3 regions of the Streptomyces sp. NPDC007205 genome follow, and region 1 is predicted to be linked to each of the others. Evidence: riboswitches for the same ligand, from Rfam matches in the RefSeq annotation. Region 1 holds a riboswitch; each other region holds the start of a gene.
What was found. A riboswitch is a leader RNA that binds a small molecule or an ion and turns the genes downstream of it on or off. The one in region 1 is predicted to bind thiamine pyrophosphate.
Positions count from the first base shown of each region.

Region 2: linked by a shared signal. The riboswitch ahead of ABZ624_RS29195 (thiamine ABC transporter substrate-binding protein) and the one ahead of thiO (glycine oxidase ThiO) in region 1 are both predicted to bind thiamine pyrophosphate.
Region 3: linked by a shared signal. The riboswitch ahead of thiC (phosphomethylpyrimidine synthase ThiC) and the one ahead of thiO (glycine oxidase ThiO) in region 1 are both predicted to bind thiamine pyrophosphate.

Region 1 covers NZ_JBEYEW010000008.1:86,557-93,870, forward strand. The annotation lists gene pknB (Stk1 family PASTA domain-containing Ser/Thr kinase) at 1-1,162, opposite strand, end outside; gene ABZ624_RS16105 (thiazole synthase) at 1,251-2,045, opposite strand; gene thiS (sulfur carrier protein ThiS) at 2,049-2,267, opposite strand; gene thiO (glycine oxidase ThiO) at 2,264-3,439, opposite strand; TPP riboswitch at 3,437-3,548, opposite strand; gene ABZ624_RS16120 (hypothetical protein) at 3,602-3,952, shown strand; gene ABZ624_RS16125 (FAD-dependent oxidoreductase) at 3,984-5,219, shown strand; gene ABZ624_RS16130 (Rv2175c family DNA-binding protein) at 5,362-5,727, shown strand; gene thiE (thiamine phosphate synthase) at 5,819-6,466, shown strand; gene metF (methylenetetrahydrofolate reductase [NAD(P)H]) at 6,590-7,314, shown strand, end outside.
Region 2 covers NZ_JBEYEW010000022.1:1,689-9,002, forward strand. The annotation lists gene ABZ624_RS29185 (hypothetical protein) at 1-499, opposite strand, end outside; gene rlmN (23S rRNA (adenine(2503)-C(2))-methyltransferase RlmN) at 896-2,002, shown strand; TPP riboswitch at 2,041-2,149, shown strand; gene ABZ624_RS29195 (thiamine ABC transporter substrate-binding protein) at 2,231-3,340, shown strand; gene ABZ624_RS29200 (iron ABC transporter permease) at 3,385-4,986, shown strand; gene ABZ624_RS29205 (ABC transporter ATP-binding protein) at 5,016-6,035, shown strand; gene ABZ624_RS29210 (maleylpyruvate isomerase family mycothiol-dependent enzyme) at 6,060-6,860, shown strand; gene ABZ624_RS29215 (LAETG motif-containing sortase-dependent surface protein) at 6,938-7,314, opposite strand, start outside.
Region 3 covers NZ_JBEYEW010000004.1:174,319-181,632, reverse strand. The annotation lists gene ABZ624_RS09550 (helix-turn-helix domain-containing protein) at 162-1,103, shown strand; gene ABZ624_RS09545 (SsgA family sporulation/cell division regulator) at 1,203-1,640, shown strand; gene ABZ624_RS09540 (YibE/F family protein) at 1,739-3,193, opposite strand; TPP riboswitch at 3,274-3,451, shown strand; gene thiC (phosphomethylpyrimidine synthase ThiC) at 3,444-5,246, shown strand; gene ABZ624_RS09530 (hypothetical protein) at 5,459-6,319, opposite strand; gene ABZ624_RS09525 (metallophosphoesterase) at 6,500-7,314, opposite strand, start outside.

The DNA.
Region 1 (7,314 bases):
GCGGGACCTTCGTGAACTGGCCGGAGTTGATGTACCAGACCCCGGCGCCCACGCCGAACACCACCAGCACGGCGGCGACGATCGTCAGCACCAGACGCCTCGGCCGCCGGGGCGGTGCCGGGGGCGCCTGCAGCCGGCTGGTGTGCCGGACCGCGGGCTCGTCCTCGTTCACCGGCAGCGGGCGCGAGGGGGGTCCCCCCGCGCGAGCGAAGCCGAGCACGGGGGAGGTCAGCGAGCGCGGGATCACGCTCGTCCGGTCCTCGGCGTTGTCGTGCTCCGCGGTGAGCGCCTGCGGCGGCACCGCGTCCAGCTGCCCGGCGCTCAGCCCGAGGCGTGCCTCGCGCAGCTGGGCGAGCAGCGCCACGGCGTCGTACGGCCGGATGTCCGGGTTGCGCGCGGTCCCCGACGCGACCAGCTCGTCCAGCTCGTACGGCAGGCCCGGCACCAGCGCAGAGGGCGGTGGCACGTCGTCGTGTATGTGCTTGTAGAGCACCTGCGCGGGCGAGTCCCCGGCGTGCGGCTTCTCACCGGTCAGCATCTCGTAGAGCACGACACCGCAGGCGTAGACGTCGACCCGGGGGTCGGCGGTGCCCTGCTCGATCTGCTCGGGTGCGAGATACGACACGGTCCCGAGGACGGCGCCGGTCGTGCTGGTCACCGTGTCCACCGACCGCACCAGCCCGAAGTCGGCGACCTTGACCCGGCCGTCGTCCCCTATCAGCACGTTCTCGGGCTTCATGTCCCGGTGCACGAACCCGGCCCGGTGCGCGGCACCCAGCGCGGCCAGCACCGGCTCCAGGATGTCCAGCGCGGCCCGCGGCTGCAGCGCACCCCGCTCGCGCAGCACGTCCCGCAGGGTGCACCCGGCGACGTACTCCATCGCCAGGTACACGTACGACCCGTCGGTCCCCTGGTCGAAGACCTGCACCACGTTCGGGTGCGCCAGCCGCGCGACGGACTTCGCCTCCCGGATGAACCGCTCCACGAACGATCCGTCCGACGCGAGCGTCGGGTGCATCACCTTCAGCGCGAGAACACGGTCCAGACGGGTGTCCAGGGCCCGGTACACCGTGGCCATCCCGCCGGCCGCGATCCGTGCGTCGACGCGATAACGGCCGTCGAGCACCTGCCCGACGAGGGGGTCCTGAAGGGTCGTATCCACGCAGGGGAGTCTACGAGGGCCGACCGACAGTGCCGCACGCTGTGCTGTTCCGGGGACGGAATGCAGCACAGCTGTGACTCCCCCGCGATCAGAAGGCCGGACGTTCGGGATCCAGGTGGGCGCGCCCCTCCGTCGGGGAGGAGGCCTCCGCGAAGTGCCTGCGCGGAATCCGCCCGGCCAGCCGGGCCAGCCGGCCGCCCTCCACAGCATGCCGCATCGCGGCGGCCATCAGCTCCGGCTCCTGCGCCCGCGTCACCGCCGAGGCCAGCATCACCCCGGCACAGCCCAGCTCCATGGCCAGCGCCGCATCCGATGCCGTCCCGGCCCCCGCGTCCAGGATCACCGGCACCCGCGCGTGCTCGACGATCAGCTGGAAGTTGTGGGGGTTGCGGATCCCGAGCCCGGACCCGATCGGCGACCCCAGCGGCATCACCGCGGCACACCCGACGTCCTCCAGCTTCCGCGCCAGCACGGGATCGTCATTGGTGTACGGCAGCACCGTGAACCCGTCGTCGACCAGCGTCTCCGCCGCCTCCAGCAGCTCCACCGGATCCGGCAGCAGCGTCCGCTCGTCGGCGATGACCTCCAGCTTGACCAGGTCCGTGCCCAGTGCCTCCCGTGCCAGGCGCGCGGTCAGCACGGCCTCGCCCGCGGTGAAACAGCCCGCGGTGTTCGGCAGCACCCGGATGCCGAGCTTCTGGAGCACCGACAGCACCGAGCCGTGGACGGACGGGTCCACCCGCCGCATCGCGACCGTCGTCAGCTCCGTACCGGAGGCGACCAGCGCCCGCTCCAGCACGTCCAGGCTGGGCGCACCGCCCGTGCCCATGATCAGCCGCGACGAGAACGTCGTGCCCCCGAGGACCAAGAGATCGTCGGCCATGGCTCAGCCTCCCTGGACCGCGGTGAGGACTTCGACCCGGTCGCCCTCGGCCAGCGCCGTGGCCGCCCACTGCGCGCGCGGGACGACGGTCTCGTTGACGGCGGCGGCCACCCCGGAAGGCGCCGCGACCAGCGACCGTACGACGGTGTCGAGAGCGGTACCCGGGACGATCTCCCGGCGCTTCCCGTTGACGGAGATGGAAAGGGTGACGGAGATGCTCATGCGGGCTGCTCCATGAGGACGGCGGCGGCACCGAAGCGCCGCGGTGTGAACGGACGGGCCGCTTCCGGCGGTTGGCCGCCGGTCAGCAGCTGGGCCAGCACATCGCCGGTGACCGGCGTGAGCAGCACCCCGTTGCGGTAGTGCCCGGTGGCCAGCAGCAGCCCGTCGAGCCCGGACGGGCCGAGCAGCGGCGCGTTGTCGGGGGAGCCGGGGCGCAGCCCGGCCCGGGTCTCGGTGAGCGGCAGTTCGGTGATGCCCGGCACCAGCTCATGGGCGTCGCGCAGCAGCTCGTACACCCCGCCCGCGGTGACGGTCGTGTCCCAGCCCAGCTCCTCGCTGGTGGCGCCGACGACCAGTTCGCCGTTCTCACGGGGCACGAGGTAGACATGGCCGCCGCGCACCACGGCCCGTACGGTGCGGCTCAGGAAGGGCGCGTACCGGGGCGGCACGGTCAGCCGGAGCACCTGGCCCTTCACCGGCCGCACCGGCGGCAGCAGCGCCTCAGGCACGCCGGCGAGCCGCCCGCTCAGGCTGCCGGCCGCGAGGACGACCTGGCCGGCGCGCAGTTCGGCACCGTCCGCCGTGGTGACCCCGGCGGCCCGGTCCCGTACGACGTCCAGCCGTTCGGCCCACGCCCGGTGGAACACCACTCCCGCCCGCTCGCACGCGGTCACCAGGGCTGCCGCAAGGCGCCGCGGGTCGATCTGGTGGTCGCCGTCCACCCGCAGCCCGCCGCGCACCCCGGGTGCCAGCATCGGCTCCAGACGCCGGCACTCCCGCCCGGACAGCCACTCCGAGTCCAGACCCGAGCGCTGCTGAAGGGCGTGCAGTTCGCGCAAGTGGGCGCGGTCGTCGGCGTCGAGCGCGACCGCGAGGGTGCCGCACCGGCGGTAGCCGAGGTCGTGGCCGGTCAGCTCGGTCAGCTCGGCCGCGAAGTCCGGGTAGCGGCGCGCCGATTCCAGGTTCAGGGCGAGCAACCTCTCCTCGCCGTAGTGCAGTTCGGTGACCGCGGCCAGCATCCCCGCCGCGACCTGCGCGGCCCCGCCGCCGGGCTCGGGGTCCACCACGGCCGTGGCGAGCCCGCGCTGCGCCGCGCGCCAGGCCGTGACCAGGCCGATGATGCCGCCCCCGATGACGAGGACGTCGGACGTATCGGACGTACGTGACGACATGGGCGTCCAGCCCCTCCCTTCGCCGGCATGACCCGGATCAGGTTCGTACGGTCGGAGGCCGCCAGCCTCCCTCTCAGCCCGGTGCGTCCGGGCTCCCGCGAGTGCTTGTACGGTGGCCACCCTAGCCCGCCCCGCTCGTCACCCGTAAGGGAGCCCCTGCCCGTGTCCCGGTCGCTCGACGGACTGATCCTCGCCCCTGTGGCGGACCAAGCCCCAGGTCAGGTGGGCACCCACACCCGGTTCGCCTACCACGAGACGGAGGGCGAGATCTGGGCCGAGTACGCGGGCGGCGACGTGGTACGCGGCCATCTGGTCGGCACCCGGGAGGGCGACCGGCTGGACTTCCGCTATGTCCAGCTGAGGACCGACGGGTCGACCGCCTCCGGGCACTGTGTGTCCACGGTCGTCGAGCTGCCGGACGGGCGCGTGCGGCTGGAGGAGACCTGGGAGTGGGAGTCCCGGGCGGGCTCCGGCACGAGTGTTGTGGAACAGGTCACCGAGCCCGCCCGCTGACTGACGCTCCGTCACTGTCTATGGTGATCGGGTGAGCGAGCAGACAGCACAAGAGGGCACGTCACAGGGGCGGCGCGTGGTCGTCGTCGGCGCCGGCATGGCCGGGGTGCAGACCGCGGTCGCCCTGCGCGAACAGGGCTTCCAGGGCACCGTCACCCTCATCGGTGCCGAACCCCACCAACCGTACGACCGGCCGCCGCTGTCCAAGGCCGTACTGCTCGGCAAGGCGGAGGACTCCGCCTTCGACGTGGACTTCGAGTCGCTCGGGGTCGAGCTGCGGCTCGGCTGCGAGGTGCTGGGCGTGCGCCCCGCCGCGCACGAGCTGGACACCGAGCAGGGCCCGGTGCGGTACGACGTCCTGGTCCTCGCCACCGGCGCCGAACCGGTCACCCTGCCCGGCACCGAGGGGGTGCCCGGCGTGCATCTGCTGCGCACCCTGGACGACGCCGAACGGTTGCGGCCCGTGCTCGCCCGGCAGCACGAGATCGTGGTCGTCGGCGCGGGCTGGATCGGCGCCGAGTTCGCCACGGCCGCCCGCGAGGCCGGCTGCGCGGTGACCGTCGTGGAGGCCGCCGGCCGTCCGCTCGCCGGCGCCCTGCCCGCCGAGGTCGCCGCCCCGATGGCCGCCTGGTACGCCGACGCGGGCGCCGACCTCCGCACGCACGCGCGCGTGGAGCGCGTCGAGCCCGGCGCGGTCGTCCTCGCCGACGGCACCCGGCTGCCCGCGGGCGCCGTCGTCGTCGGCATCGGGGCCCGCCCCGCCACCGCCTGGCTGGCCGGCTCGGGTATCGAGCTGGGGCCGCACGGGGACGTCCTCGCCGACGACCGTCTGCGCACCTCCGTCGAGGACGTGTACGCCGTCGGCGACTGCGCCTCCTTCCCCTCCGCCCGCTACGGCGAACGACTGCTCGTCCACCACTGGGACAACGCCCTGCAGGGCCCCCGCACGGTCGCCGCGAACATCCTCGGCGAGACCCCGGCGGTCTACGACCCGGTCCCGTACTTCTGGTCCGAGCAGTTCGGCCGCTTCGTGCAGTACGCCGGCCACCATGCCGCCGCCGACCGGCTGGTGCGGCGGGGCGACCCGACGGGCCTGGCCTGGTCGGTGTGCTGGCTGCGCGGCGACCGCCTTGTCGCTCTGCTGGCCGTCGGTCGCCCGCGCGACCTGGCGCAGGGGCGGAGGCTGATCGAGGCGGGCCGCAGCATGGACGCGGAGGCTCTGGCGGACCCGGCCCGCCCGTTGAAAGACGCGACTGCAGCGCCCTGAAGGGGCGCGGGGCCGTAGCGATAGGCGGCTCCGCCGCGTGGGCGCGAGCAACCACGGCGGTGCCGCCCCCGAAGGACGATCCGTCGCGGCACCCGGCGGAGCGCATCGCGACCGAACCAGCGGAGCGCCTACGCTAGGTGCCGTGACCGAGATTGACGCAAAGATCGATGCTCTCGTCCCTGCCTGGCTCACCCTCCCCGACATCGCCGAACAGTTCGGCGTCGAGGTGACGCGCGTGCGGCAGCTGGTCAAGGAGGGCCAGCTCATCGCCGTACGCCGAGGTGAGAACCGGGCGCTGCACGTCCCCGCCGCCTTCATCGACGGGGACAAGGTCGTCAAGGGCCTGTCCGGCACCCTGACGCTCCTGCGGGACGACGGCTTCACGGACGAAGAGATGATCGAGTGGCTCTTCACCCCTGACCCGACCCTGCCCGGCACCCCCGCGCAGGCCCTGAGCGAGAATCGCGGCACGGAGGTGAAGCGCCGGGCCCAGGCGCTCGCCGTCTGAGCCGACCCGCAGCACGCGCGGGGCGTGCGGGCCGTCGTGGCCCGTACGCCCCCGCGCCGGCCGCCCGCACACCCTTCAGGGGGGACCACGTATGTCCGACACCGCACGCGCCGCGCTCTCCGAGGCCCGTCTGTACCTCTGCACGGACGCGCGCACGCGCCAGGGCGACCTGCCCGAGTTCCTGGACGCGGTCCTGGCCGGCGGTGTCGATATCGTCCAGCTGCGCGACAAGGGCCTGGAGGCCGCCGAGGAACTGCGGCACCTGGAGGTCTTCGCGGACGCCTGCGCCCGGCACGGCAAGCTCCTCGCGGTGAACGACCGCGCGGACGTCGCCCACGCCGCCAGCGCCAATGTGCTGCACCTCGGCCAGGGCGACCTGCCGGTCCCCGCGGCCCGCGCCATCCTCGGCGAGGAGGTGCTGATCGGCCGCTCCACGCACGCCGAGTCCGAGGCCGCCGCGGCCGCCGTGCAGGACGGTGTGGACTACTTCTGCACCGGCCCCTGCTGGCCCACCCCCACCAAGCCCGGCCGCCACGCCCCGGGCCTCGACCTGGTCCGGTACGCCGCCGGCCTGGGCACCGAACGCCCCTGGTTCGCGATCGGCGGCATCGACCTGTCCCGCCTCGACCAGGTGCTGGACGCGGGCGCCCGCAGGGTGGTCGTGGTCCGCGCGATCACCGAGGCCGACGACCCGGGAGCGGCCGCCGCGGAGTTCGCGAAGCGGCTGCGGCAGGCCTAGCGGCGCGCCTGCTGCCCCTGTGCTGTCCACATTTTTGTCCAAGGCGTGGACAGGAAAGGGGCAATTCGGGCAAATTTCCGGCATTCGGTTGGGGGACCGCCCACCCCTGGCTAACCTGCCCGTATGGCCCTCGGAACCGCATCCACCAGGACTGATCGCGCACGCACCGTGCGTGAGATCCTCGCCACCGGCAAGACGACGTACTCGTTCGAGTTCTCGGCACCGAAGACCCCCAAGGGCGAGCGGAACCTGTGGAGCGCGCTCCGGCGGGTCGAGGCGGTCGCGCCCGACTTCGTCTCCGTGACCTACGGCGCCGGCGGTTCCACCCGCGCCGGCACGGTCAAGGAGACCGAGCAGATCGTCGCCGACACCACGCTCACCCCGGTCGCCCACCTCACCGCGGTCGACCACTCCATCGCCGAGCTGCGCAACATCATCGGCCAGTACGCGGACGCCGGGATCCGCAACATGCTCGCCGTGCGCGGCGACCCGCCCGGCGACCCCATGGGCGAGTGGGTCCCGCACCCGCGGGGCCTGACCTACGCCGCCGAACTCGTCCGGCTCATCAAGGAGTCGGGCGACTTCTGCGTGGGCGTCGCCGCGTTCCCGGAGATGCACCCCCGCTCCACGGACTGGGACACCGACGTCGCCCACTTCGTGGACAAGTGCCGTGCGGGCGCCGACTACGCCGTCACACAGATGTTCTTCCAGCCGGAGTCGTATCTGAGACTGCGCGACCGTGTGGCGGCCGCGGGCTGTGACACCCCGGTGATCCCGGAGGTCCTGCCGGTCACCAGCGTGAAGATGCTGGAACGGTTGCCCAGACTCAGCAACGCCGTCTTCCCGGA
Region 2 (7,314 bases), on a different contig from region 1:
GTGCTGCCGATGATGTCGCAGAAACAGCCCGCCTTCGACGATTGGCCGCATCGATAATGGCATCATTCGGTTCTTCTCCTTGACGCGCCGCCTGGATGGTCCTCAACTCACCGTACAGAGCCTTTCGCAGTTCACGCCCGCACTCTAGGACTTCCAGCGGCCCCTCGATCGATACGGCATTGATTAATGGGAGGAGGTTATTGGCTTCCCGCCAGGCTAAATCAAATAGCCTCTGGAAATCACCATCGCTGAGTTGTGCATCGTGAGTCTTGGTGATGGCGTCCACCACACTGCTTGCCTTGTCTAGGAAAGCCTTATAAGCGTCACGGCGCGCTTGGCGGAGTCCGGCGACTCTATTCTCGGCACGCTCCTCGCGCGCAAGGAGAATTGCGTGCTCATTCTGTAAGCGGATACTTCGCAGACTGATCAGAGCGGCCACCGCCGAGCCACCCAATGCTGCTGCGGCAGTGATTAGCGCAACGACCACGGTCTGATTCATGGAAGCCTCCGCTCTGCTCACATGCGGTGGCACCCCGGCCAGCCGTCCGATCAGCCTCGGGTCTTTGAAGCCTGGACACAAGACCGCTGCAGTCGACGGCGGCAGTCGGAAGCGAAGGCCCGACAAGGCCCAGCCTTCTCCAGGGTGCTTCGAGACGAAGGGGCCCTTGCCATCGGCATGCCAGATCCAGGCGGGCGCGCACCCGGCAGCTTGTCGCGGCGGTGGCGTGGACCCTGCTGGGCTACCAGGCAATGATCACGGGCATCCTCGATCAGTGCTGGGCCGTCCCTGGGCCGTGCGAGGTCGACCAACGCTGACAGTCAGCGCCCACGGGTGACCACCCCCACCCCGCTCTGGCCTGGGGCCCCGGAGATGATCTGCGACACTGGTCGTGTTATGCCTGCACCCGGAGAACTCACTTTCGTCGCCCCGCGCGGAGCCAAGAAGCCGCCGCGGCATCTCGCCGACCTCACGCCCGCCGAGCGCAAGGACGCGGTGGCCGAGATCGGTGAGAAGCCGTTCCGTGCCAAGCAGCTCTCTCAGCACTACTTCGCGCGGTACGCGCACGACCCGGAGCTGTGGACCGACATCCCCGCCGGGTCGCGCGACAAGCTGCAGGAAGCGCTGTTCCCGGAGCTGATGACCGTCGTACGGCATCTGTCCACCGACGAGGGAACCACCCGCAAGACGCTGTGGCGGCTGTTCGACGGGACCCTCGTCGAGTCCGTGCTGATGCGGTATCCGGACCGGGTGACGATGTGCATCAGCTCGCAGGCCGGGTGCGGGATGAACTGCCCGTTCTGTGCCACCGGGCAGGCGGGGCTCGACCGGAATCTGTCGACCGCCGAGATCGTCCACCAGATCGTCGACGGGATGCGGGCCCTGAGGGACGGGGAAGTGCCCGGGGGACCCGCCCGGCTGTCCAACATCGTCTTCATGGGCATGGGTGAGCCGCTCGCCAACTACAAGCGGGTCGTCGGCGCGATCCGGGCGCTGACCGATCCCGCACCGGACGGGCTGGGACTGTCGCAGCGCGGGATCACCGTGTCCACCGTCGGGCTCGTGCCGGCCATCCACCGGTTCGCCGACGAGGGCTTCAAGTGCCGGCTCGCGATCTCCCTGCACGCCCCCGACGACGAGCTGCGCGACACCCTCGTCCCCGTGAACACACGGTGGAAGGTGCGCGAGGTGCTGGACGCCGGGTTCGAGTACGTGGAGAAGAGCGGGCGCCGGCTGTCCATCGAGTACGCCCTCATCCGGGACATCAACGACCAGGCGTGGCGCGGTGACCGGCTCGGCCGGCTGCTCAAGGGCAAGCCCGTGCACGTCAATCTCATTCCGCTGAACCCGACGCCGGGGTCGAAGTGGACCGCCTCCCGGCCGGAGGACGAGAAAGCGTTCGTCGAGGCCATCGCCGCGCATGGTGTGCCGGTGACGATCCGGGACACCCGAGGGCAGGAGATCGACGGAGCCTGTGGTCAGCTGGCGGCCACCGAGCGGTAATCTGGCCACGTCCACATATCCTCAGTCCACATATCTTCATATTCCGACAGGGGAGCGCCACAGCGCTGAGAGTGCGGCGGACAGGGCCGCAGACCCTCTGAACCTCGCCCAGGTCATTCTGGGTAGGGAGTTCGGTCATCACTCAAGCTGTTGCGCCCTGCCCGGGTCTCCCCAGCGGAGCCCGGGCAGGGCCGCGTCTCTTCCTGGCCAACCCCAGGAGGACATCCAGTGCAGAACAAGACCTTCGTGGCCGTGGCGGTCGGGCTCGGCCTGATCAGCCTGTCCGCGTGCGGATCCGGTGACACCAAGCCGTCCGCGGACTCCAAGACGGTGACGCTCGTCAGCCACGACTCGTGGCGGATCTCGAAGAGCGTGCTGAAGGACTTCGAGCGTCGGACCGGGTACAAGGTCCGCAATCTCCAGGACGGCGACGCCGGGCAGGCCGTCAACAAGGCCATCCTGACCAAGGACAACCCGCAGGGCGACGTCTTCTTCGGCGTCGACAACACCCTGCTCTCCCGGGCCCTCGACAACGGGCTGTTCCAGCCGTACACGGCCAAGGGGCTCGACAAGGTCGGCAGCCAGTACCAGCTCGACCAGGCCAAGCACCGGGTCACGCCGATCGACTACGGCGACATCTGCGTCAACTACGACAAGGCGTACTTCAGCAAGCACAAGCTGACCCCGCCGCAGTCCTTCGCGGACCTCGCCAAGCCCCAGTACAAGAACCTCCTCGTCACCGAGAACGCGGCCACCTCCTCGCCCGGCCTCGGCTTCCTGCTCGGCAGCGCAGCCCAGTTCGGGGATGGGGGCACCTCCCGCCCGAGCGAAGCCGGGAGTGGGGGAGGCTGGCAGGACTACTGGAAGAAGCTCAAGGCCAACGGCGTGAAGGTCGTCGACGGCTGGGAGCAGGCCTACTACCAGGAGTTCTCCGGGTCGTCGGAGGGCAAGAAGGCCGGCGGGGACCGGCCGCTCGTCGTGTCGTACGCCTCCTCGCCGCCCGCCGAGGTGATCTACGCCAAGAAGCGGCCCAGCACCGCACCGACCGGCGTCGCGACCGGCACCTGCTTCCGGCAGATCGAGTTCGCCGGGCTGCTCAGCAACGCCAAGAACCCCAAGGGCGCCAAGGCGTTCATCGACTTCCTGGTCTCCAAGGAGTTCCAGGAGGACATGCCGCTGAACATGTACGTCTACCCGGTGGTGCAGGGCGCGAAGGTCCCCGCCGAGTTCACCGAGTACGGGCCGGCCGCCGAGCACCCCGAGACCATGGCGCCCGGCAAGATCGCCGCCAACCGTGACCAGTGGGTCAAGTCGTGGACCTCGCTCGTACTGAAGTAGTCCCCCGCAAGGACCGCGCGGGGAGCGCGGCGCGGCTCGGGCTCATGGCCCTGCCCGTCGCGTTCTTCGCGCTGTTCTTCGCCTGGCCCGTCGCCGCGATCGTCGCGCGTGGGCTGAAGGTGGACGGCGCCTGGCAGTTCGGGCGGCTCGCGGACGTGGTCACGCAGCCGGACATCCGGCACGTGCTGTGGTTCACCACCTGGCAGGCGCTGGCTTCCACCGCGCTCACCCTGCTGCTCGCGCTGCCCGCCGCCCATGTCTTCGCCCGCTTCGACTTCCCGGGCAAGCAGCTGCTGCGGGCCGTGGTCACCGTGCCGTTCGTGCTGCCGACCGTCGTCGCCGGCAGCGCGTTCCTCGCCCTCGTCGGACACGGCGGGCTGCTCGACGAGCTGTGGGGCGTACGGCTGGACACCACGGTGTGGGCGATCCTGCTGGCCCACGTCTTCTTCAACTACGCGGTCGTGGTACGGACCGTCGGCGGACTGTGGTCCCAGCTCGATCCCCGGCAGGAGGAGGCGGCCCGGATGCTGGGCGCGTCTCCGTGGCACGCCTGGCGGAAGGTGACGCTGCCCGCCCTCGCGCCCGCCGTGGCCGCCGCCGCGCTGATGGTGTTCCTGTTCACCTTCACCTCCTTCGGCGTCGTCCAGATCCTGGGCGGCCCCACCTTTTCCACCCTCGAAGTGGAGATCTACCGACAGACCTCCGAGGTCTTCGACCTCTCCACGGCCGCCGTCCTCACCCTCGTCCAGTTCGTCGCCGTCGGCGCGATCCTCGCCGTGCACGCCCGGACCGTACGGCGAAGGGAGAGCGCACTACGGCTCGTGGACCCGAAGGCGACCACCCGCCGGCCGCGCGGCGGCGGGCAGTGGGCGCTGCTCGCCGGGGTGCTCGTCACCATCGCCCTGCTGCTCGTCCTGCCCCTCGCCGTGCTCGTGCGGCGCTCCCTCGACGCGCCCGGCTTCGGCTACTACCGGGCGCTCGCGCACTCCGACGGCGGTACGTTCCTGGTGGCGCCGGTGCACGCCGTGTGGACCTCGCTGCAGTACGCCGTCGCCGCCACCGCCGTCGCCGTCGTGATCGGAGGTCTCGCCGCCGCCGCGCTGGCCCGCAGGGACGCCGGACGGCTGGTGCGCGGCTTCGACGCGCTGCTGATGCTGCCGCTCGGCGTGTCCGCCGTGACCGTGGGCTTCGGATTTCTGATCGCCCTCGACAAGCCGCCGCTGGACCTCAGACAGTCCTGGATGCTCGTCCCGCTCGCCCAGGCGCTGGTCGGCGCCCCCTTCGTCGTACGGACGATGCTGCCGGTGCTGCGCGCGGTGGACGCACGGCTGAGGGAGGCCGCCGCCGTGCTCGGGGCCTCTCCCTGGCGGGTGTGGCGGGAGGTGGACCTGCCGCTGGTGCGGCGGGCGCTGCTGGTCGCGGCCGGGTTCGCGTTCGCCGTCTCGCTCGGTGAGTTCGGGGCGACCGTGTTCATCGCCCGGCCCGACAACCCCACCCTCCCGGTCGCCGTGGCCCGGCTGCTCAGCCGCCCGGGAGACCTCAACTACGGCCAGGCGATGGCCCTTTCGACGATTCTGATGGTGGTGTGCGCCGCCGCGCTGCTGGTCCTGGAGCGGCTGCGCACCGACCGGACGGGGGAGTTCTAGATGCTGCCGGCCCGACGGGGGAGTTCTCGATGCTGCTGAGCCTCGATGCCGCGACCGTGCGCTTCGGCGGGCGGGCCGTGCTCGACGCGGTCGATCTCGATGTCGCCGAGCACGAGGTGGTGTGTGTGCTGGGCCCCAGCGGCAGCGGGAAGTCGACCCTGCTGCGGGTGGTCGCCGGGCTCCAGCCCCTCTCCGGCGGACGGGTGCTGCTCGGCGGTCGCGACCAGTCGGGCGTTCCCGCGCATCGGCGGGGCGTCGGCCTGATGTTCCAGGACCACCAGCTCTTCCCGCAGCGGGACGTCGGCGCGAACGTGGCCTTCGGGCTGCGCATGCACGGGGTGGGGAAGAGTGAACGGGACGCCGAGGTGGGCGAGTTGCTGGAGCTGGTCGGGCTGCCCGGGGCCGCCCGGCGGGCCGTGGCCTCCTTGTCCGGGGGCGAGCAGCAGCGGGTGGCCCTCGCCCGGGCGCTCGCGCCCCGGCCCCGGCTGCTCATGCTGGACGAGCCGCTCGGCCAGCTCGACCGCTCGCTCAGGGAACGGCTGGTCATCGAACTGCGGGAGCTGTTCGGCCGGTTGGGCACCACCGTGCTCGCCGTGACCCACGACCAGGGTGAGGCGTTCGCGCTGGCCGACCGGGTGGTGGTGATGCGGGACGGGCGGATCGCGCAGTCCGGTACGCCGCTGGAGGTGTGGCAGCGGCCCGCCGACGCGTTCGTGGCCCGTTTCCTCGGCTTCGACAACGTGGTCCCGGCGACCGTCGCGGGGACGGTCGCCGACAGCCCCTGGGGCAAGCTGCCGGTGCCCGAGGGCTCCCCGCAGGGCGCCCGCAGCCTGCTGGTCCGGCCCGCCGGGGTACGGCTCGTGGCGGCCGACACCGGTCTGCCCTGCACGGTGACCGCCCGCACCTTCAAGGGCACCCATGTCGCCGTCCACCTCCAGCCCCAGGACGGGCCGCGCCTGGAGGCGGCGTGCGCGCTGCGGGACGCGCCGGAGGTCGGGGGCGGGGTGGGTGTGGAGTTCGACGCGGCCGAAATCGTCGTGCTCGGCTGATCATCGGGCCCTTAGGGTGACGGCATGACTGTGCTCTCCCATGACCGCTACTGTGACGAAATCTCCCGTCAGACCGAGCAGTTGAGGGCCGTGGTGGCCTCTGGCGCCGATCTGTCCGCGACCGTGCCGACCTGCCCTGACTGGTCGCTGGAAGACCTCGTACGGCATATGGGCGGCGCCCTGCGGTGGGTGGAGACCCTGGTGCGCACCCGGGCCCAGGAGAACGTCCCCTACGATCAGGTGTCCCTCGGTGCCGGGCCAGAGGAACGGGGCGACGCGGTGGCGCTCGACAAGTGGCTGGCTCAGACCGGTGAGCTGGTCGTCGCGACGTTGCGCGAGGCCGGTCCGGACACCGCGGTGTGGAGCTTCTTCCCGGAGAAGGCCGTCTCCGGGTTCTGGGCCCGACGGATGACCCACGAGATCACCGTCCACCGCGCCGACGCGGCCCTCGCCGCCGGGCTCGACTACGAACTGTCACCGGAGATCGCCGTCGACGCGATGGACGAGTGGCTGGACTTCGGCGTCTTCCTCCAGCGGGTCCGCGGCCATGAAGAGGCCCTGCGCCTGGACGGGCCCACCCGCACCGTCCACCTCCACGCGACCGACGCCGACCCGGCCCTGAACGCCGAGTGGCTGGTGGAGTTCGGCCCCGACGGCGTGCGCTGGCGGCGCGGCCACGAGAAGGCCACAGTCGCCCTGCGCGGCCCGCTCACCTCGGTGCTGCTGGCCTTCTACCGCCGGCTGCCGCTGGACAGCCCCGGCCTCGAAGTCCTCGGTGAGCGGGAGGTGTTGGAGTTCTGGGTGGAGCGGGCGAGCTTCGGCTGAGCCGGGCGGAGAGACGACCGCGGCCCGTCCCCTGGGGATAGGAGGACGGGCCGCGGCGGTGTACGGAGGGCGAGGCGTCAGCCGTTGCCGCGTGTCCCACGACGGCGCATGCCGAAGTAGACCGCGCCACCGCCGACGACGACCAGCGCGCCCGCGATGCCTGCGATCAGGCCGGTGTTGGAGCTGGCACCGGTCTCGGCGAGGTTCGAGTCACCGACCGCCGGGGACGGCGCGTTGCTCGGCGCGGACGCCGGGGCGGAGCTGGACTCGGAGGCCGACGGAGTCGGGGTCGCCGACTCGGCCGGGGCGGACTTCGACGGCGTCGGCTTCGGTGTCCTGGCCGGCGGCTTCGGGGTCGGGCTCTCGGTCTTGCAGGCGGTGGACGGTGTCACCAGGTCGGGCTGGATGTCCTCGTCGACGCTCTTGTTGGCGGCCGTGATGTGCACGCGGTACG
Region 3 (7,314 bases), on a different contig from region 1:
GTTTCCCTCGGGGGAGGGAAGTTTCCCCGGGAGGCCGTCTGCGGTCGGGGACGGACGATTAGAGTCCGGAACTCCCGCGGGGACCGGCCCCGCGGGCGGCGCAGATCCCCTCCGTGCTCCTCCTCCGCACGGGCTGCCCCTCGCGCTCCGGGAGTAACCCCTTGGCCACGGTTGACACCACACCGGCAGAGCCCCACGCACCCCCCAACCCACCGCGCACCTGCGCGCCCCCCTCCCCACGTCCGCCGACCGTCGCGGTCCCCGAACAACCGCACCCCAGCGGCGCCTCGGGCCCGCCGCACCGCGCCGGCGCCTCAGGACCGCCGCACCCCGCCGACACCACCGGACCACCGGCCACCGCGACGCTCATCGGGTCCGTCCAGCGCGCCATGCGCCTGCTGGAGACCGTGGCCACACACAGCTACGGCGCCCCCGCCAAGCAACTCGCCCGCGAGACGGGCCTGGCTCTGCCGACGACCTACCACTTGCTGCGCACCCTGGTGCACGAGGGCTATCTGCGCCGCGAGAAGGGGCTGTTCTTCCTCGGCGAGGCGGCTGAGCGGCTGGGCAGCAGCGGAGCTCAGCAGAAACGTCGCAGCGCGGTCGCCGACACGCTCGCACACTGGCGCGATTCCATCGGGGTGCCGGTGTACTACGCGATGTACCGGGACGGCGAGATCGAGGTCATGTGCGTCTCCGACTCCCCCGGGGCGCCGGCGGTCGAGGAGTGGGCCGACTTCCGCGAGACCGGTCACGCGCACGCCATCGGGCAGTGTCTGCTCTCCCAGCTGGACGAGGACGCCCGCCGCGACCACCTTGCCCGCTATCCCGTCCAATCGCTCACGCCGTACACCGTGCGCGACAACGATGCCCTGGTGCGGCGGCTGGCCCGGATGCCGCGCATGAAGCCGGTGGTGGAGCGTCAGGAGTACGCGCTCGGGACGGTCTGCGCGGCGGTGCCGATCACGGTCGGCACGACCGTGGCCACGATGGCCATGTCGCTGCCCGCCGACCAGGCCGACCGGCTGCTGCCCGCGGCCCGTCGGCTGCAGGCCGAGATCGGGCGGCATCTGGGGACGCTCACCCTCTCTATCAGTATCTGAAAACTTACTCCTTGTGATCTCACGTGTACGTTCAGCAAGATTTGACCACGGTTACAGGGAGCAATCCCGGCCAGTCGGTGTCATATGACGGGATGGACGATGCGCGAGTCCGTACAGGCAGAGGTCATGATGAGCTTTCTCGTGTCGGAGGAACTCTCCTTCCGCATCCCGGTGGAGTTGCGCTACGAGACCAGTGATCCCTATGCCGTGCGGCTCACCTTTCATCTACCCGGTGATGCTCCGGTGACTTGGGCGTTCGGGCGTGAACTGCTGATCGACGGTGTCGGCCGACCGTGCGGGGAAGGGGATGTGCACATCGCTCCCGTCAGTTCCGATGTGCTGGGCGAGGTGCTGATCAGGCTTCAGGTCGGCTGCGACCAGGCCCTGTTCCGTTCCTCCGCACCTCCGCTCGTGGCCTTCCTGGACCGTACGGACAAGCTCGTGCCGTTGGGCCAGGAGGGCGCCCTGGCCGACTTCGACGCCCATCTGGACGAGGCCCTTGACCGCATTCTGGCCGAGGAGCAGAGCGCGGGCTGAAGCGTCACGGCACGGGCCGCCGGGCGCTGCGCCATGCCGCGTGGACGCATGCAGGAACGCTTCTGCCTGGTGCCCTGTCCGGGACGCTCAGCTCGGGCTCACCGCTTCCGGCGTCGGCCGCGGCCGCCACGAGCCGTAACGAGCTGTGCCGGAGCCGGGGTGCCCGGGCCGGTCCGGTCGGCCGAGACCACCAGGGCGGCGAGCGCGGTGGTGACCGGGACTGAGGCGACGAGACCGATCGAGCCCACCAGCGTGCGCACGATCTCCTCGGCCACCAGTTCGCTGTCGGCCACGGTCCCGACGCTGCTCTGCGCGATCGAGAACAGCAGCAGCAACGGCAGCGCGGCACCGGCATAGGCGAGGACAAGGGTGTTGACCACGGAGGCGATGTGGTCGCGGCCGATACGGATGCCGGCCCGGTACAGCCCGCGCCAGCCCATCGACGGATTGGCCTCGTGCAGCTCCCAGACGGCTGACGTCTGCGTCACGGTCACATCGTCCAGGACACCGAGCGAGCCGATGATGACGCCGGCCAGCAGCAGGCCGCTCATGTCGATCGACGGGTACAGGCCATGGATCAGACCGGTGTTGTCGTCCGTGTTGCCGGTCAGGGCGGCCCAGCTGATGAAGAGGGAGCCGAGTACACCGATCAGCGACAGGGAGATCAGCGTGCCCAGCACCGCCACCGACGTCCGCGCCGACAGACCGTGGCACATGTACAGGGCGATCAGCATGATGGCGCTCGCTCCCACCACTGCCACGAGCAGCGGGTTCGAACCCTGGAGGATCGCGGGCAGGATGAACAGGGTCAGCACCAGGAAACTCACCGCCAGTGCGATGAGCGCCATGAGCCCGCGCAGCCGTCCGACCACCACCACGGCGAGCGCGAAGATCCCCGCGAGCAGCGTCATGGGGAACTTCCGGTTCACGTCGGCCACCGAGTACTGCAGGTCCTTCGGTGCCGAGGGCTCGTAGGCGGCCACCACCTTCTCGCCCTGGTGCAGCTGCCGGGTCTGGTCCGGCTGCACGATCTCGGTGAACGTACGCCCCTTGTCCTTGCCGGTGTCGACACGGACGGTCGCCTTCTTGCAGGTTCCCTTCGCCTCCTGTTGCGCCGAGGTGCCCTCGGCGGTGGAGGTGTTGCCGGTCGGGGTGTCGCCGGATGCGTTCACCGACCGGCAGCTCACCTCGACGACCCTGGTGACCGTGGCCTGCTGGGTCTCCCGGTCGAAGCCGACGCCGGTGCGTTTGTGGGACGGAGCTCCCCCGGGCCAGAGAACCAGCAGCCCGACGACGACCGCCGCGGTGAACGGGACCAGGATCGCGGCGATGACCTTGCGCAGGTGCTGGGAGACCGGGGCAGCGGGACCGTGGCTGTGGCTGTGGCTGTGGCTGTGGCCGTGCGCGTGACCGTGGCCTCGGCCGTGACCGCGGCCGTCGTCCCCACCAGATCCCCGCCCGGGACCCTGGCCGTCGCCCCCGCCGAAGCCGGTGCCCTGCTCTGAGCCCTCGTGATGGCGTGGCTCGGGCGGCTGATATGGGTACTGATCCATCCTGGTCACCGCCCGATCATTGCAAGAACGGCGGGGGCCCACTGTTCACCGCGCCACATATGGCGCTAGCGTGGAGGCACCTTTGCACACGCGGGAGCTCGGAGCACCGGGCTGAGAGGGCGCTGACCTCCGTACACGCGATGTTTCACGTGGAACATGCCATGTTCCTCAGGAAACACCGGCAGACGGAAACCGCTGCGTCGACCGCCGAACCTGTTACCGGGTAATGCCGGCGTAGGGAGTAGGTCACATGACCAACAAGGACGCACGCACGCCTGCCTCCGTCCAGGACGAGAAGTCCCAGGAGGCCGGGAAGTCCATCGGCTGGCACAAGGCGTACGTCGAGGGTTCGCGCCCCGACCTGCGCGTGCCGGTCCGCCAGGTGCACCTCACCAACGGGCAGTCGGTCACGCTGTACGACACGTCGGGCCCGTACACCGACCCACTCGTTGATACCGATGTCCGCAGGGGCCTGCCGCCGTTGCGGGATAACTGGATCATCGCCCGCGGCGACACCGAGGAGTACGCGGGCCGTCCCGTCCGTCCCGAGGACGACGGGATCAAGCACACCTCGCCGCGTGGCGGGCTGCGCAACCTGGACGCGGTCTTCCCCGGACGCCCGCGCCAGCCGCGCCGGGGTCGCAGCGGCCAGACGGTGACGCAGCTCACGTATGCGCGCCGGGGAGAGATCACCCCCGAGATGGAGTACGTGGCCATCCGGGAGAACGTTTCTCCCGAGGTGGTCCGCGAGGAGATCGCGGCGGGCCGGGCGGTGCTGCCGGCCAACGTCAACCACCCGGAGATCGAGCCGATGATCATCGGCAAGCGGTTCCTGGTGAAGGTCAACGCCAACATCGGCAATTCCGCGGTGACCTCCTCCATCGAGGAAGAGGTGGAGAAGATGACCTGGGCGACCCGCTGGGGCGCCGACACGGTCATGGACCTCTCCACCGGCCGCAACATCCACACGACGCGTGAGTGGGTGCTGCGCAACTCCCCCGTTCCCATCGGCACGGTGCCGCTCTACCAGGCACTGGAGAAGGTCGACGGCAGGGCCGAGGAACTGACCTGGGAGATCTACAAGGACACCGTCATCGAGCAGGCCGAGCAGGGCGTGGACTACATGACGGTCCACGCCGGCGTGCGGCTGCCGTACGTCCCGCTCACCGCCAACCGCAAGACCGGCATCGTCTCGCGCGGCGGCTCGATCATGGCCGCGTGGTGCCTGGCGCACCACAAGGAGTCGTTCCTGTACGAGAACTTCGAGGAGCTGTGCGAGATCCTCGCCGCCTACGACGTCACGTACTCGCTGGGCGACGGTCTCAGGCCGGGCTCGATCGCGGACGCCAACGACGAGGCGCAGTTCGCGGAATTGCGAACCCTCGGGGAACTCAACCGGATCGCCAGGCGTTTCAACGTACAGACGATGATCGAGGGTCCGGGACATGTCCCGATGCACAAGATCAAGGAGAACATCGACCTTCAGCAGGAGATCTGCGATGAAGCTCCGTTCTATACGCTCGGCCCGCTGACCACGGACATCGCGCCGGCGTACGACCACATCACCTCCGGCATCGGCGCTGCGATGATCGCCTGGTGGGGCACGGCGATGCTCTGCTACGTCACGCCCAAGGAGCACCTCGGCCTGCCCAACCGGGACGACGTCAAGACCGGCGTCATCACCTACAAGATCGCTGCGCACGCGGCCGATCTCGCCAAGGGGCACCCGGGAGCCCAGGAGTGGGACGACGCGCTGTCCGACGCGCGCTTCGAGTTCCGGTGGGAGGACCAGTTCAACCTCGCTCTGGACCCGGACACGGCACGGGAGTTCCACGACGAGACCCTGCCCGCCGAGCCCGCCAAGACGGCCCACTTCTGCTCCATGTGCGGGCCGAAGTTCTGCAGCATGAAGATCAGCCAAAGCATCACAGAGCGGTTCGGTGGTGCGGCGGCTGAGGGGGCGTCACCCGAGGAGGTCGCTGAAGGAATGCTGCAGAAGTCGAAGGAGTTCGCTGAGGCGGGGAACAGGGTGTACCTGCCGATCGCGGACTGAGCTCAACGTACGGCGGTCCGTGCTCCGAATGCTCAAGCCGGCTGGGAGCACGGGCCGCGCGCTCACGGCCGTGGACGCCTTCTCGCGGGACATCCGCCGCGAACACGGCGGCTGACCGGGTGGTGATACCACGCCGGTTGGCCGCTCGGTCCCCCCCGGTCGGGACCCCGCGGTACGGAGCGCGAGCCGGGTTGTTCGGGTGCTGGTGCGGGTCAGTCGGGCTGGTGCTCCGGGCCGCCGAAGTCCGGGCTTGTGTAGTCCGGGCTGGTGAAGCTCGGGCGACCGGAGCCGGAGCCGTCGTCGGGGCTGCTGAAGCCGGGGCGGTCGTACCCGAGGCGGGGCATGCGGCCGCTCGGGGCGGGTGGCGTCGTGTGGTGCAGGGCGGCTGGTCCGGGCTCGGCGAGCGCCTCGCGCAGGAACGGCAGGATGCCTCGCTCCAGCAGGGCGTCCCGCCAGGCCTCTCTGGCCCTGTCCAGCTCCCGGTGCGCCGCGTCCAGTGCCTGGGCCTGGGGCGAGCTGCTGTTGCGCAGCGCGGTGAGGAGCAGGCCGACGGCGGCGACGAGGATCGCGGCCGCGGTCACCGCGCCGAACACCCAGCCGGCGGTGAGCATGGTCTGCGCGAAGGCCTGTCCGGGGCTGAGTGTCTTCAGGATGTAGCCGACGAGGAGGAAGATCGCCGCGGCCGTTCCGGACAGGACGGGAGCCAGGACGGCGATGACCGCGATGGCGCCCGCACCGGTGCTCTCGGCATCCTCGCCGAGGGTGGTGACGAGCCCGGTCGTGGCCGAACCCGGCTCCGCGGTGGCGGAGTCGCCGGCGGCCGACGGGGCCATGGCCGGGTGGCGCAGTTCCTGGCGGACCTTCACATAGTGCTGGTATTCGGCCGCTGCGGCGGCCGTGATCAGGGCGCTGGCGTCGAGTGCCATGGTGCGCAGTTGTTCCGGATTGAGCCGCTGTCCGACAGCGGCCAGTTCCGGCCGGTGCGGTGCGGAGCGCAGCGCCTCGCTGAGGAGCCGCTCGAATTCCTGGCGGTCCTCGCTCTGCAGGTGCTGCGGAACGCTGTTCATGTGCATCCCCCGATGCTCCGTAGGGCTTGGGGCTCGCACGCCGGCGAGCCGTCGGGCAGAAACGGAGGGGAGCCTGCTACGGATAAGCCGATGGTAGAGCCGTGACGGCACACGGTGACAGGGGGTTGCCGGAAATTGCCCCCCGCGTGCGTGTACTCCGCCGGGGGACGCCTGCCCGCGGGACGGTCAGGTAGTCAGGGGCAGTTGCCGGACCAGTAGCTTTCCGGCCATGGTCACCCCGCCGTCCATCGCGATGGCGAGCCCGTCGGCGTAGACGTGCGGGTCCTCCACGGCCGGGCCGGTGCCCTCCTCGCCGTCCTCGGAGCCGACCTCGCCGAGGAGGTAGGGGATCGGGCTGTGGCCGTGAACGATGCGAGTGCCGCCGTACGTATCGAGGAGGGAGCGTACGGCGTCGGCGCCGCCCTCGTCGCGGAAGGAGAAGCGCTTGGTGAACTTGCGGAACAGATCCCAGCACTCGTCCGCGTCATTACGGGTGAGGGTCTCGCGGACGGTGTCGTTGACCGCCTCGATGGAGTCTCCGTAGTCGAGGTAGGCGGTGGTGTCCGAGTGCACGAGCAGATAGCCGTCGACCTCCTCGACGGCGTCGAGACGGGCCATCCACTGCAGGTGGTGGTCCTGGAGGCGGTCCATGTCGGTCTTCTGGCCGCCGTTGAGCAGCCAGGCCGCCTGGAAGGTGGCGGTGCCGGCGCCGGAGTTGACGGGGGTGTCGCCGAACCGCTTGGCGCCGAGCAGCAGTAGTTCGTGGTTGCCCATGAGGGCCTTGCAGTAGCCGCCGGCCGCCGCGGCCTCGGCGGACAGCCGCATCACGAGGTCGATGACGCCGATGCCGTCGGGCCCGCGGTCAGTGAAGTCGCCGAGGAACCACAGCCGGGCAGTGCCGGCGCACCACTGGCCCGAGGTGTCGATCAGCCCCTGTTCCCGCAGGGCGGTCATCAGTTCGTCGAGGTATCCGTGCACGTCTCCGACGACGAACAGCGGTC